2 regions of the Faecalibacterium duncaniae genome follow, and region 1 is predicted to be linked to the other one. Evidence: a T-box and tRNA genes for the amino acid it is inferred to sense, from the RefSeq annotation. Region 1 holds a T-box; the other holds one or more tRNA genes.
What was found. The T-box of region 1 lies ahead of GXM22_RS03075 (valine--tRNA ligase). A T-box ahead of a tRNA ligase gene usually reads a tRNA of that ligase, here a tRNA-Val.
Positions count from the first base shown of each region.

Region 2: it has a tRNA-Val gene. The T-box ahead of GXM22_RS03075 (valine--tRNA ligase) is inferred to sense a tRNA for this amino acid. The anticodon was not compared.

Region 1 is NZ_CP048437.1:652,824-660,090, forward strand. It holds gene GXM22_RS03070 (bifunctional homocysteine S-methyltransferase/methylenetetrahydrofolate reductase) at 1-1,621, shown strand, start outside; T-box leader at 1,653-1,884, shown strand; gene GXM22_RS03075 (valine--tRNA ligase) at 1,941-4,646, shown strand; gene GXM22_RS03080 (VanZ family protein) at 4,651-5,160, shown strand; gene GXM22_RS03085 (folylpolyglutamate synthase/dihydrofolate synthase family protein) at 5,165-6,430, shown strand; gene GXM22_RS03090 (anti-sigma factor antagonist) at 6,611-6,925, shown strand; gene spoIIAB (anti-sigma F factor) at 6,928-7,267, shown strand, end outside.
Region 2 is NZ_CP048437.1:2,008,949-2,016,215, forward strand. It holds gene GXM22_RS09745 (sensor domain-containing diguanylate cyclase) at 1-365, opposite strand, end outside; gene GXM22_RS09750 (ABC transporter ATP-binding protein) at 551-2,440, opposite strand; gene GXM22_RS09755 (ABC transporter ATP-binding protein) at 2,437-4,221, opposite strand; tRNA gene GXM22_RS09760 (tRNA-Gly) at 4,321-4,396, opposite strand; tRNA gene GXM22_RS09765 (tRNA-Phe) at 4,405-4,477, opposite strand; tRNA gene GXM22_RS09770 (tRNA-Asp) at 4,506-4,579, opposite strand; tRNA gene GXM22_RS09775 (tRNA-Val) at 4,583-4,658, opposite strand; tRNA gene GXM22_RS09780 (tRNA-Gly) at 4,665-4,740, opposite strand; gene GXM22_RS09785 (sulfide/dihydroorotate dehydrogenase-like FAD/NAD-binding protein) at 5,076-5,921, shown strand; gene gltA (NADPH-dependent glutamate synthase) at 5,923-7,267, shown strand, end outside.

The DNA of each region.
Region 1 (7,267 bases):
CAAGACGAATACCTTCAGCCTGCCCCGGCTGGCGGCGGCACACACACCCGGCTGGGAACAGCTGGCGCAGGCAGGCTGGCAGCTGGCTGTGCAGGCCGCAGGGGAGACGGGTGCCGCCGTTTTTGCCGACCTCGGCCCGGCTCCGGATACCGAGGCAGTTCCGGCGGGGCAGGTATATACGGCTGTGGCAAAGCAGTTCGCGGCGCTGGGAGCCAGAAATTTCCTGTTCGAGACCCTGAGCTCCGATGCGGGCCTTCTGGATGCCGTGGGGGCCATCAGGGCGGAAGTGCCGGATGCCTTTGTGCTGGTGTCCTTTGCAGTCCTGCCCGATGGCTACACCCGGGAAGGCATGTACTGCAAAGACCTTGCCCGGCGGATGCAGGAAAGCGGCATCGTGGATGCCGTGGGCCTGAACTGCGTGTCGGCACCCGGTGCCATGCGCACACTGGCAAAGCAGCTGGGGGGCACGCTGCCCCTGTCGGTCATGCCCAACGCGGGTTATCCCGTTGTCACCCGGACGCAGGTGAAGTATCAGGGCAGGCCGGAGTACTTTGCAAGGGAGCTGGGCCGTCTGGCCGCCGAGGGCACGGTTCAGATCCTGGGCGGCTGCTGCGGCACTACCCCTGCCCACATTGCCGCCCTGCGGGCGGAGCTGGACAGCCTGACCGTGGTGAAAAAAACGGCTCCGGCAGAAGAGTTTTCCACCGTGAAGGAACAGACGGTGGAAAATGAGGACGCTTTCCTGCGCAAGCTGAACGCAGGGGAAAAGGTCATTGCCATTGAGCTGGATTCTCCCCGCAATGCGGACCTGACCGGTTATCTGGAAGGGGCAAAAAAGCTGCAGGCGGCGGGCGCTGACCTGCTGACCATTGCCGACTGCCCCATTGCACAGGCCCGGATGGATTCCTCTCTGGTGGCCTGCCGGGTCCACCGGGAGCTGGGGCTGTGCACCCTGCCCCACATGACCTGCCGCGACCGCAACCTGAACGCCACCAAGGCTCTGCTGCTGGGCCTGTATGCCGAGGGCGTGCGGGAGGTGCTGGCCATCACCGGTGATCCCATCCCCACGGCGGAGCGGGACGAGGTGAAGAACGTTTACCAGTTCAACTCCCGCAAGCTGGCCCAATACATCGTCTCGCTGGCAGGGGAAGGCCGGGAGATGCCCGGCCCCATGACCGTGTTCGGTGCCCTGAATCTGAACGCCCGCAACTTTGATGTGGAGCTGCGCCGGGCAAAGGAGAAGCTGGAAAACGGCATGAGCGGCTTTCTGACCCAGCCGGTGCTCTCGGCACAGGCGGTGGAAAACCTGAAAAAGTCCCGGGAGACGCTGGGGGCCGATGCAAGGATCCTGGCCGGTATCATGCCGGTGGTCAGCCAGCGCAACGCCATCTTCATGGAGAACGAGATCAACGGCATCCATGTGGAGGACTGGATCATTGAAAAGTTTGCCGGGCTCGACCGTGCCCAGGGCGAGGAGCTGGGTCTTGCCATCTCGCTGGAAATGGCAAAGGCCGCCCTGCCGTATGCGGACGGCCTCTACCTGATGACCCCCTTCAACCGGGTGGCCCTAATGGAGCGGCTGATCGGCAGATTGAAGCAGGAAGTTCTCGGAGCATATTGACAAAACGCAAAAAAAACGTTATATTCTTTGTATAAATGCAACGAGAAAGAGTGTGCGCGGCAAACCGCCTTGCAGAGAGCCGGGGGCAGGTGAGAGCCCGGCAGGTAAGCGCCGCGCACTGTCGCTTTTGAGCAGGGGCGGTGAAGCCAGTAGCCGCCCTCGGAGCTGCCCCACGTTACCGGGGCATCAAGGGGCACGGGCTGTGTTTGCAGCCGGTGCAATTTGGGTGGTACCGCGGTATGTAGTTTACAGCCGTCCCATGGAACGTTCCGTGGGGCGGCTTTTTTCGTCCCACTCATCACATTTTTGGGAGGATACAATGAAAGAACTCGCAAAACAGTACGATCCCAGCCAGGTGGAAGACCGTATCTACCAGTTCTGGCAGGACGGCGGCTACTTCCACACGGAAGCGGACCCCGACAAGAAGCCTTACACCATCGTCATGCCCCCTCCGAACGTGACCGGCCAGCTCCACATGGGCCATGCGCTGGATAACACCATGCAGGATGTGCTCATCCGCACCAAGCGGATGCAGGGCTATGCCGCCCTGTGGGTGCCCGGCACCGACCACGCATCCATCGCCACCGAGGCCAAGGTCGTGGAGGCCATGCGTGCCGAGGGCCTGACCAAGGAGATGGTGGGCCGCGACGGTTTCCTGGAGCGCGCCTGGGACTGGAAGACCAAGTACGGCAACCGCATCGTCAGCCAGCTGAAAAAGCTGGGCACCAGCTGTGACTGGCAGCGGGAGCGCTTTACCATGGACGAGGGCTGCTCGGATGCCGTCAAGGAAGTGTTCGTGCGCCTGTACGACAAGGGCCTGATCTACCGCGGCAACCGGATGGTCAACTGGTGCCCCCACTGCAACACCTCCATCTCGGATGCTGAGGTGGAGTACGAGGAAAAGGACGGCAATTTCTGGCACCTGCTCTACCCGGTCAAGGAGACCGGTGAGATGCTGGAGCTGGCAACCACCCGCCCCGAGACCATGCTGGGTGATACCGCTGTTGCCATCAACGGCGAGGACCCCCGCTATGCCCACCTCCACGGCTGCCATGTTGTCCTGCCCCTGCTGAACAAGGAGATCCCCATCGTCTGCGACGAGCATGCTGATATGACCAAGGGCACCGGTGTCGTCAAGATCACCCCCGCCCACGACCCCAACGACTTTGAAGTGGGTCTGCGCCATGATCTGCCCATCGTTCGGGTGTTTACCTACGACGGCCACATGACCGGTGCTGCCGATAAGGCCGCTGCCGATGCACTGTTTGCCGCAGGCAAGAACACCGTGAACGAGCCCGAGGTGCTGGACTGCGGCAAGTACGCCGGCATGACCACCCTCGAGGCCCGCAAGGCCATTCTGGCAGACCTGAAGGAGGGCGGCTTCCTGAAGGAGATCGAGCCCCTGAAGCACGAGGTCGGTACCTGCTACCGCTGCCACTCCACCATCGAGCCCATGGTCTCCAAGCAGTGGTTCGTCAAGATGGAGCCGCTGGCAAAGCCCGCCATCGAGAGCGTGGAGAAGGGCGAGATCAAGTTCGTGCCCGAGCGCTTTACCAAGAACTACCTCAACTGGATGAAAGGCACCCGCGACTGGTGCATCAGCCGTCAGCTGTGGTGGGGCCACCAGATCCCGGCCTTCTACTGCAATGACTGCGGCGAGACCGTGGTCGCCAAAGAGATGCCCTGCACCTGCCCCAAGTGCGGCGGCAGCCACTTCACCCAGGACCCCGATACGCTGGATACCTGGTTCTCCTCCGCTCTGTGGCCCTTCAGCACTCTGGGCTGGCCCAATGAGGACAGCGCGGACCTGAAGTATTTCTACCCCACCAACACGCTGGTCACCGGCTATGATATCATCGGCTTCTGGGTCAGCCGCATGATCTTCTCCGGCCTGGCCTACACCGGCAAGGCCCCCTTCGACACTGTCTGCATCCACGGCATCGTCCGCGACAGCCAGGGCCGCAAGATGTCCAAGAGCCTGGGCAACGGCATCGACCCGCTGGAGGTCATTGCCCAGTACGGCGCGGATGCACTGCGCTTCATGCTGCTGGACGGCTCCACCCCTGGCAACGATATGCGTTACAGCGAAAAGAAGGTGGAGGCTGCCCGCAACTTTGCTAATAAGCTTTGGAACGCCACCCGTTTTGTCCTGATGAACCTGCCCGAGGACTTCCAGCCCGGCCTGCCCGAGGAGAGCAAGCTGGACATGAGCGACAAGTGGGTGCTGACCAAGCTGAATCAGGTGGCCGGTGCCATGACCGACAACCTCGACCACTTCGAGATGGGTCTGGCCGCTGCCAAGATCAACAGCTTCATCTGGGATGTCTACTGCGACTGGTTCATCGAGATCGCAAAGCCCCGCCTGAACTCCGGCGATGCAGAGCAGGCAGATACCGCCCGCCGTGTGCTGGTGTATGTGCTGGACAAGGCTCTCAAGCTGCTGCATCCCTTCATGCCCTTCATCACGGAGGAGCTGTATCAGGCCCTGCCCGGCTCCGCCGAGACCATTATGACCCAGAGCTGGCCCACCTTTGACGAGGCACACAACTGGGCCGAGGAAGAGGAAGCCTTTGAAAAGGTCATGGACTACATCAAGGCAGTCCGCACCATGCGCACCGAGATGAATGTCCATCCTGCCAAAAAGACCAGTATGATCATCGAGACGGCTGATCCCGCTCCCTTCCGGAATGCAGAGGTCTATCTGGCAAAGTTTGCCTTTGCCACCGACGTGACCTTTACGGAAAAGTACGAGGGCAGCACCGATGGCATGGTGCAGGTGTCCACCCACACCGCCCGCGGCTTTATCCCCATGATGGAGCTGATCGACCGCGAGAAGGAGCTGGCCCGCCTGAACAAGGAAAAGGCCAAGGCCGAGAAGGAACTGGCCATGTTCGAGAACCAGCTGGCCAACCCCAAGTTCGTGGAGCGTGCCCCCGCAGCTCTGGTGGAAGAGATCCGCGCAAAGCGCACCAACAGCCAGAGCAAGCTGGCCAACATCGAGCAGAGCATCAAGGCTCTGGGCTAAGCGGATGCAGGAACAGAATCAACGCACCTCCCCGTGGCTCATCGCGTGGCGGGTGATCTTTACTTTTGCCCTCATCGGCTGCATCGTGTTCATCTTCTCGAACTCTCTGCAGATCGCGGATGTGTCCGAGGGGGCCAGCGGCCGGGTACTGGGGATACTGCAGGGCATCCTGCGGCATCTGGGCCTTCCCGGTGCCGCCGACCGGCTCACCATGCACATCGTGCGCAAGCTGGCGCATTTCTGCGAGTATCTGCTGGAAGGCTTCCTGCTCATGCTCTGCCTGCGGGTGTACACCCGGCATTTCTTCAAGCATGTGTCCTGGCCCATGCTGGGCGGCCTGCTCACAGCCCTGACCGATGAGACCATCCAGCTCTTTGTGCCGGGCCGCAGCGGCCAGGTCACCGATATCTGGATCGATTTTTCCGGTGTGATGACCGGCCTGCTGGTGGGGCTCATCCTGCTGGGGCTTGTCCGGATGTGCATCATTCTCTATCAACATCGAAACGAGGTTTGACGCAATGACCATTGAACAGGCAAATGCCTATTTTGTATCTCTGCCCGAGGGCTTTGCCCCGACCCGGCAGCTGCAGGAAGCCCTTTCTGCCAAGGCAGGCCGGGTGGATTATCTGGGCGTAGCCGGTACGGCTGGCAAAACGACTGCCGCCGCCCTCACGGCGGCGGTGCTCAGAGCTGCCGGTCTCGTTACCGGCAGCTACCACGCAGGCTGTGAGCCGCTCTCTGCCCGCATCCGGGTGAATGGGGAGCCTGTGGCACCGGAGCTGCTTGCACAGGCCGCCGAGATCCTGAGCGCCCGGGAGACCCTGCCCCGTGCGGCTGCCGAGCTGGCTGCCGCTGCCCGCTGCTTTGGCGAGGCAGGCTGTGCGCTGGCCGTGGTGGAACTGCCCGATGCGGGACTTGCCGAGGCCCTGCCCAAGATGCCGGTCTGTGCGGTCACCTCCATCGGCCCGGACGGCATCAGCGCCTCACTGGAGCGCTCCGCCGCGCTGGCGGCCGGTGTCATGCGCAAGGGCAGCATCTGCGTCACCGCGCCTGAGCAGCCCAAGGCTGTGGTCAGTGAGCTCATCGTGGCCGCCGGTAAGGCAGACTGTGAGCTGGTCGTGCCGGACCCCGATGATATCACCTTCCTCGAAGCCGAAAAGTTCGCCAGCCGTGTGGACTACGGCGGCTATACCGTGCCGCTGGCCTTCCTGGGCCGTCACGCGGCGGGCAGTGCCGCCATTGCGGTGGAGCTGGCCCTGGCCCTCTGCAAAAAGGGCTATGACATCCCCGATGAAGCCATTCTGGAAGGTCTGGCCGCTGTGGAGAACCGCAGCAGCATCCGGGTCCTCTCCCAGCGCCCGCTGGTGGTGCTGGATGCCTGCCGCACCCCGCAGCAGGCCATTGCCCTGCTCCACGTCCTGAACATGGCCAAGGTGCGCCACCTGAGCGCTGTCATCGGTCTGGCAGAGGAAGAAGGAGCCGAGGCCTTCTTCTCCGCGCTGGAAAGCGGCTTGACGGCTGAGACCCAGAAAAAAGACCGTACCACCATGCCCGGCATGAGCGAGAATCCCTTTGATAAGGTGTTCCTCGTTCCCCCGGCGGGTACAGATGCCGCCATGACCGAGCGCCTGCTGGAAAAGGCACGCTACCACTTTGATGCCGAGCTCTGCGGGAGCCTGGCCGAAGCCGTGGAGCTTGCCCGGGCCAACAGCCGCCGCGGCCTGCTGATCTGCGGCGGCGAAGCCATCGCACTGGAAGCTGCCGATCTGCTGGCTGAAAAGTAAGCGACACCCTTTTCTAAAATATGCCCGGAAGAGCCTGTACACTGATGGAAACGTGTACAGGCTCTTTTTATTTTAGAAGAAACCGCTCAATCAATGTCTCGCACTGCCGACCTCCCGGAAAGGGGAAGCCTCCGGCAGGCCGGACAAGCCTGAGCGATTCACGCAAGGAAAGGACAGAAAATGGCAACAGTTACATTCAGTGCGGCGGACGATCTGCTCTATGCCTATCTGGCAGGTGAAATCGACCACGATGCAGCACAGAACCTGCGCATCCAGCTGGACGATGCCCTTTTGGCCCGCACCCCCAAAACACTGGTGCTCGATCTGGGCGGGGTTGGGTTTATGGATTCGTCCGGGGTGGGGCTGATTCTGGGCCGCCAGCGCTGCGCCCGCAGTCTGGGCGGAACCCTGCGTATCCAGCACGCCCCGGAGCAGCTGCGCCGCGTTCTGCGGCTGGCCAATATCCCCTGCACGGATGCAGGACAGGAGGAATGAAGATGAAAGCGGAAAACACGACCAGGATCCAATTTGATTCCCTCAGCGTCAACGAAGCGTATGCCCGCGGTGCGGCAGCGGCTTTTCTGGCCCGGTATGACCCCACCGTGCCCCAGCTGGCTGACCTGAAAACGGCGGTATCCGAAGCCGTCACCAACTGCATCGTCCACGCCTACCCCGACCGGGTGGGACCCATCACCATGACAGTCTCCGTTTATCCGGGGCGGGTGGTCAGAATCGTGATCGCAGACAAAGGGGTCGGCATCCCGGATATCCCCAGAGCGATGGAGCCGCTCTTCACCACCGGCAACCCGGAGGAGCGCTCCGGTCTCGGTTTTGCGG
Region 2 (7,267 bases), 1.4 Mb from region 1:
ATATCACCAATAAGCCCCACGATGCCGATGATCTTTCCCTCCAGCACAACGGGGTTCTTTTTGATCTGATAGTATGCCGTCCCATCCTCCCGGGGCACCTCGGTGATAAAGCTGGTTCCCTTGCCGGTGGCAAGCACCTTCTGGTCCTGCTCATAATAAAAGCGGGCCTGTTCCTCGCTGCTCCAGATCTCCAGATCTGTCTTGCCCAGCACATCCTCTTCCTGCCCTTCTCCGTAGGGGAAGAAAGTCCTAACGTCCGAAATAAAAAGATAACGGCATTCCGTATCCTTGAAAAAGAGGTTCGCCGGTGTACTGCGCAGAAAGGTCATCACTTCTTCGTAGCCGAGCGCATCGCTCCACTGCATCCTGTGGCCCCTCCTTTCCATTTCTCTTTTTTATTATTTTACCATATTCTATTATACGAGCGATGCACCTGTTTTGCAAGTGTTAATTGTGCTCCCTCGACGATCCGGAAGCGGACAACTCCACCCCCGGTGCAGACAGAAAAGGCCGCTGACCCATCTCAGGTCAGCGGCCTTTCTGTCTGCGTTTATTCGGCTGCGTTCAGCTGCGCCTTGTGGTATTGCAGGGTGTACAGCTGGTAGTAGCGGCCATGCCGGGCCAGCAGCTGCTGGTGGGTGCCCTGCTCCAGAATTTTACCGTGGGACAGCACGATGATGTTGTCCGCATGCTGGATGGTGGACAGCCGGTGGGCCACAATGAGCATGGTGCCCACGGTGCGCATCTTTTCCAGCGAATCCTGAATGAGCAGCTCCGTCTCGGTGTCGATGTTGGCGGTAGCCTCGTCCAGGATCATCACGCTGGGCTTATGGATGATGGTGCGGGCAAAGCTGAGCAGCTGCCGCTGCCCAGCGGAGAAGTTGTTGCCGCGCTCACGCACCTCTTCGTCCAGCCCGTGGTCCAGCTTGTTGATGAACTTGTCGGCATTGACGTAGCGGCAGACCTCCATGATCTCGCTGTCGGGGATACCCTCTTCCCGCAGGACGATGTTGGAGCGGATGGTGCCCGAGAACAGGAACACGTCCTGCAGCATCTGGCCGAAGTGCCTGCGCAGGGAGGAGATCTTGATCTTGCGGATGTCGATGCCGTCGATCAGGATCTGGCCCTTCTGGAACTCGTAGTTCCGGCAGATCAGGGAGAGGATGGTGCTCTTGCCGGAGCCGGTGGAACCCACAAAGGCCACGGTCTGGCGGGCATCCACATGGAAGGAAACGCCCTGCAGCACCCACTCGCCGGGAACGTAGCTGAACCACACGTCCCGGAACTCGATCTCGCCCTTCACCTCGTTCAGCTCAATGGCATCGGGGGCATCCTGCATCCTGGGCTGGATGTCCATGATGGAGAACACCTTTTCTGCCGATGCCAGCGCCGACTGCAGCCAGTTGAACTGCTCGGCCAGGTTCTGGATGGGGGTGAAGAACTTGGAGATGTACATATAAAAGGTGACGATAGTGCCGCTGGAAATGGTCTGCCCCAGAAAGCTGACGTTGTTCAGGTGACCCATGCCGCCCAGATAGAACAGGCACAGGATCGAGCTGACATAGAGCATATACACCAGCGGACGGAACACGCTGAACACGAAGATCTGTTCCTGATTGGCCCGGGCCAGCTTCTGGCTCTTCTGGCGGAAGTCCTCCATCTTCTCGTCCTCCCGGCCAAAGATCTGGGTGACCTTGATGCCGGACAGGTTTTCGGACAGATAGGTATTGATATCGGTGGTCGCGTTCTTGAGCTTGCGGTTGGCGCGGCGGGAGAACTTGCGGAAGATGACCGTGAAGATCACGATGAAGGGCACAAAGCAGAGCACCATCAACGTCAGCTCGTAGTTCAGGCAGAGCATGGCCACCAGAATGCCCAGAATGACAAAGCTGTTCTTGGTCAGCTGGACCAAGAGGTTGGTGAACATCATGGAGATGGCGTTGGTATCGTTGGTCACACGGGTGACCAGCTTGCCCACCGGGATCTCGTTGAGCTGCTCGTGTGCCAAAGATTCAATGTGGCTGAACAGATCCTCGCGCAGATCGGAGATGATGCGCTGACCCACCCGCTGCAGGATCACGGCCTGCAGGTAGGTGCTGCCCATGGAGAACACCAGCACGCCTGCATACACTGACACGCCCAGGAAGAGGGCGCGGAGTTCAAACTCCCCGGCCACCAGCTCCTCGATGCGGCCCACGATGAGGGGTGAAATGATATCGTAGGCAATGGAGAAGAGCATCAGCAGGCCCACGATGAGGAATTTGCTCAGGTAGGGCCGGGCATAGCGGGCAAGGCGGCGCATGATCTCGCCGTCCTCCATGTTGCGCTCAAAGCCCATAGCGGTCTTTTTGTCCTTGGCGGCGGCATAAGCTGCCACCAGCAGGGCGGTGATCACGCCGATGACAGCGCCCACCAGAACCAACGGATTCAGATGCATCATGCGTTTTCGCCTCCCTTCGTCTCATCCTCCAGCCGCTGCAGATCGACCATCCGGCGGTACTCCGGGCAGGAAGCATACAGCTGATCATGGGGGCCGACGGCTTCCACCCGGCCCTCGTTGAGGAAGATGATCTTGTCCAGCCGCTCCACCGTGGAAATGCGGTGGGCAATGAGCAGGGTGGTCTTGCCTGCCCGGCTGTTCTTGAGGTTGTCCAGAATGATCTTCTCGGTGCTGGTATCCACCGCCGAGACGGAGTCATCCAGGATCAGGATGGGCGCGTCCTTGAGCAGGGCGCGGGCGATGGAGATGCGCTGTTTCTGGCCGCCGGACACCGTCACGCCGCGTTCGCCCAGAACGGTCTCGTAGCCGTCCTTGAAATCCACGATATTATCCCGCACATCGGCCATGCTTGCCGCCCGCTCGATGTCCTCGGGGGTGGCATCGTCCACACCAAAGGCAATGTTGTGGGCGATGGTGTCCGAGAACAGGAAATTATCCTGCGGAACGTAGGCACAGGCATTGCGCACCGAGTGGATGGAAAGGCTGTTCACATCCCTGCCGTCCACAAACAGGGTTCCGTCCGGCACATTATAGGTGCGCAGCAGCAGGTCCACCAGGGCGGTCTTGCCCGCACCGGTCTTGCCCACGATGCCCACGCTCTCGCCGGGCGCGATGGTAAAGGAGATATCCCGCAGCACATCGTACTCGCCGTCCGGGTAGCGGAAGTTCAGGTGGCGGAACTCGATGCCGCCTTTGGGGTCGGTCAGGTCGGCCACGCCGGGGCGGTCGGCCACATCGATGGGGGCATCCAGCAGCTCGGTGATGCGGTTCAGGGAGGCCTTGCCGCGGCTGGTCTTTTCGATCAGCATGGACACAGCCATGATGGGCCAGACGATGGCCTCAAAGTAGCCGATGTACTCCACCAGCTGGCCGGCGTTGAACCGGCCCTGATAGACCAGATAACCGCCGTAACCCAGAATGATGCAGACCACGGACTCCACGAACAGGGTCACCAGCACCTCCAGCAGGGTGGCGATCTTCGTGTAGGTCACGTTGATCTCCTCGTTTTCCTTGTTCAGCTTCCGGAAGGCCTGCAGTTCCTTGTATTCCTTGACAAAGGCCTTGATGACCGCAATGCCGGAAAAGTTCTCCTGCGCGAAATCGGAAAGGCCGGAGAAGGCCTCCTGCCGCTCCTCCCAGCGCCGGGTCATCACCTTGCTCATCTGGGTGCCGATGGCAAACATGAGCAGCGCCGGGATCAGGGCCAGCAGGGTCAGCCGCACGTCCATGGTCCACATCTTATAAAGAGCCAGCAGACCCAGGGTCAGCGCGTCGAAGAACATCAGCACGCCGTCGCCGAAGCACTCCTGAATGGTGTCCAGGTCGTTGGTGTACAGGCTCATCAGGTTGCCGACCTTGTTCACCTGATAGTACTGCTGGGACAGCCTGCGGCTGTGGTCGAACATCCGCTCCCGCAGGTCTGCCGCGACCCGCACCGCCGAGCCGAAGAAACAGATGCGCCACAAAAAGCGCCCAATGACCATCAGCACCACGATCCAGATCATGGGCAGGCAGATGTGCTGCAGCAGCACCTCTTTGGTAAAGAGCAACGTCTCACCGTTCACCACCACCTGGCCAAGGTTCACCCCGTTGATGACCAGCCGGTAGAGCTGCGGGATCAAAAGCTGGATGTAATCCACCGTCAGCAGGGCGGCAAGGCCCAGCAGCAGTACGGGAGCATGCTTGAGGTAATACCGGTTGATGTACTTTCCGAATATCACTGCGTTTTTCCCTCCTTTTCCAATTCCAAAAAAGCTTTCAATGTACAAAAAAGCCGCTGCATCACACGACGAATCATGTTTTGCAGTGGCTTGTTTGTCTGGAGCGGCCGACGAGGCTCGAACTCGCTACCTCCACCTTGGCAAGGTGGCGCTCTACCAGATGAGCTACGGCCGCATATAAAGTGCCTCCGATCGGAATCGAACCAATGACACGGGGATTTTCAGTCCCCTGCTCTACCGACTGAGCTACAGAGGCATATAAGCTGCTTCCAGAGAAGCAGCAGCGACCCGGATCGGGCTCGAACCGACGACCCCCAGCGTGACAGGCTGGTGCTCTAACCAACTGAGCTACCGGGCCACATGGTGGAAGTTAACGGGCTCGAACCGCTGACCCTCTGCTTGTAAGGCAGATGCTCTCCCAGCTGAGCTAAACTTCCACAAAATGGAGCGGCCGACGAGGCTCGAACTCGCTACCTCCACCTTGGCAAGGTGGCGCTCTACCAGATGAGCTACGGCCGCACATTTCATGTGGTCTGCCGGGGTTTCGCTCCCGGCGACGTTGGCTATTATAGCGTAAAACGCAGGCTTTGTCAACAACAAATTTCCAAAAAATCAGACTTTTTGCAAAACACGCCTGTCTGCGCCTGTTTTTCAAAAACAAAGCCGAAACCGGAATGAAACCGAAATGTTTCAGCTTTGCGGCGGCAGACACAAAGAAAATTCGGTTGCGTTCCCTTCTTAAAGAGGTTATAATAAACTTGTCAAAAAGTTGCACAAAAACACGTCTGCTGTGCCGCGCGGGCGGGCAGACGTATTTTTGTGCCGAGATTTTGCCAGAAAAAGGAGCAACCGCAATGTACAAGATCACTGAAAAGGTCGCGCTGAACCCCACCGTGACAAAGATGGTCATTGAAGCCCCGCTCATTGCCAAAAAGGCAAAGCCGGGCCAGTTCATCATTGTGCGCCCGTTTGAGGACAGCGAGCGCATCCCCCTGACCGTGGCCGGTTACGACCGTGAAAAGGGCACTGTGGATATCATTTTCCAGATCGTGGGCGGCACCACCATGGAGCTGAACAGCCTGAACGCAGGCGACAGCGTCCATGACTTTGTGGGCCCCTTGGGCCGCGCCACCGAGACCGAGGGCCTGAAAAAGGTCTGTGTTGTGGGCGGCGGCGTGGGCTGCGCCATCGCCCTGCCCATTGCCAAGGAGCTGCATGACCAGGGCTGCACCGTCCACAGCGTCATCGGCTTCCGCAATAAGGATCTGCTCATCCTCGAGGACGAGTTCAACGCCTGCAGTGACGAGCTGCGCATTATGACCGATGACGGCAGCTACGGCACCAAGGGTGTGGTCACTGCCGCTCTGGACGAGCTGGTGGCCGCCGGCAACCAGTATGATCTGGTCATCACCATCGGCCCGCTGATCATGATGAAATTCGTCGTCAAGACCTGCCAGAAGCACGGGCTGAAGAGCATTGTCTCCATGAACCCCATTATGATCGATGGCACCGGCATGTGCGGCGGCTGCCGCCTGACCGTGGGCGGCGAGACCAAGTTTGCCTGCGTGGACGGTCCCGACTTTGACGGTGACCTCGTCGATTTCGACGAAGCCATGGCCCGCGGCACCATGTACCGCCCCTTTGAGGCAAAGGCCCGCGAGAAGGCCTGCAATCTGTTCAAGACTGAGGAGGCAAAGTAAGATGGCTTTCAATATGGATCCCAAAAAGTGCCCCATGCCCACCCAGGACCCCAACGTCCGCAACAAGAACTTTGAGGAAGTTGCACTGGGCTATACCGAAGAGATGGCCGTGAACGAGGCAAAGCGCTGCATCCACTGCAAGAATAAGCCCTGCCAGACCGGCTGCCCCGTGGGCATCGATATCCCCGAGTTCATCGGTCATGTGGCCGAGGGCGACTTTGAAGCCGCCTATCAGGTCATTGCCCGCTCCTCCTCCCTGCCCGCCGTCTGCGGCCGTGTCTGCCCCCAGGAGAGCCAGTGCGAGGGCAAGTGCACCCGCGGCATCAAGAACGAGCCCGTGGGCATCGGCCGCCTGGAGCGCTTTGTGGCCGACTGGCACCGTGAAAATGTCCACACCGCCCCCATCGTGCCCGCATGGAACGGCCACAAGGTCGCCATCATCGGCGCTGGCCCTGCCGGTCTGACTGCCGCAGGCGATCTGGCCAAGCTGGGCTATAAGGTCACCGTCTACGAGGCCCTGCATGTGGCCGGCGGCGTGCTGATGTACGGCATCCCCGAGTTCCGTCTGCCCAAGGCCATCGTGCAGCAGGAGATCGACGGCCTGAAGAAGATGGGCGTAGATTTTGAGTGCAACATGGTCATCGGCAAGGTGCTGACCATCGACGAGCTGATGGACGAGTACGGCTACGAGGCCGTGTTCGTTGGCTCCGGTGCCGGTCTGCCCCGCTTCATGGGCATCCCCGGCGAGAGCCTGAAGGGCGTGTACTCCGCCAACGAGTTCCTGACCCGCTCCAACCTGATGAAGGCCTACCTGCCCACCAGCAAGACCCCCATCCGCACCGGCAAAAAGGTGGCCGTTGTGGGCGGCGGCAACGTGGCCATGGATGCTGCCCGCAGCGCCCTGCGTCTGGGTGCTGAGACTGTGTACATCGTCTACCGCCGCGGCATGGCCGAGCTGCCTGCCCGTAAGGAGGAGGTCGAGCACGCCGAGGAAGAGGGCATCATCTTCAAGACCCTGTGCAACCCTGTGGAGATCCACGCCAACGACGAAGGCTTCGTCAAGTCCATCACCTGCATTGAGATGGAGCTGGGTGAGCCCGACGCTTCCGGCCGCCGCCGCCCCATCGAGAAGAAGGGCAGCGAATTCACCATGGATGTGGACACCGTGATCATGAGCCTGGGCACCAGCCCCAACCCCCTGATCCGCTCCACCACTCCCGGCCTGGAGACCAACAAGCACGGCTGCATCGTCACCGAGGGTGACGAGGGCAAGACCAGCCGTGAGGGCGTGTACGCCGGCGGCGATGCCGTGACCGGTGCCGCCACCGTCATCAAGGCCATGGGTG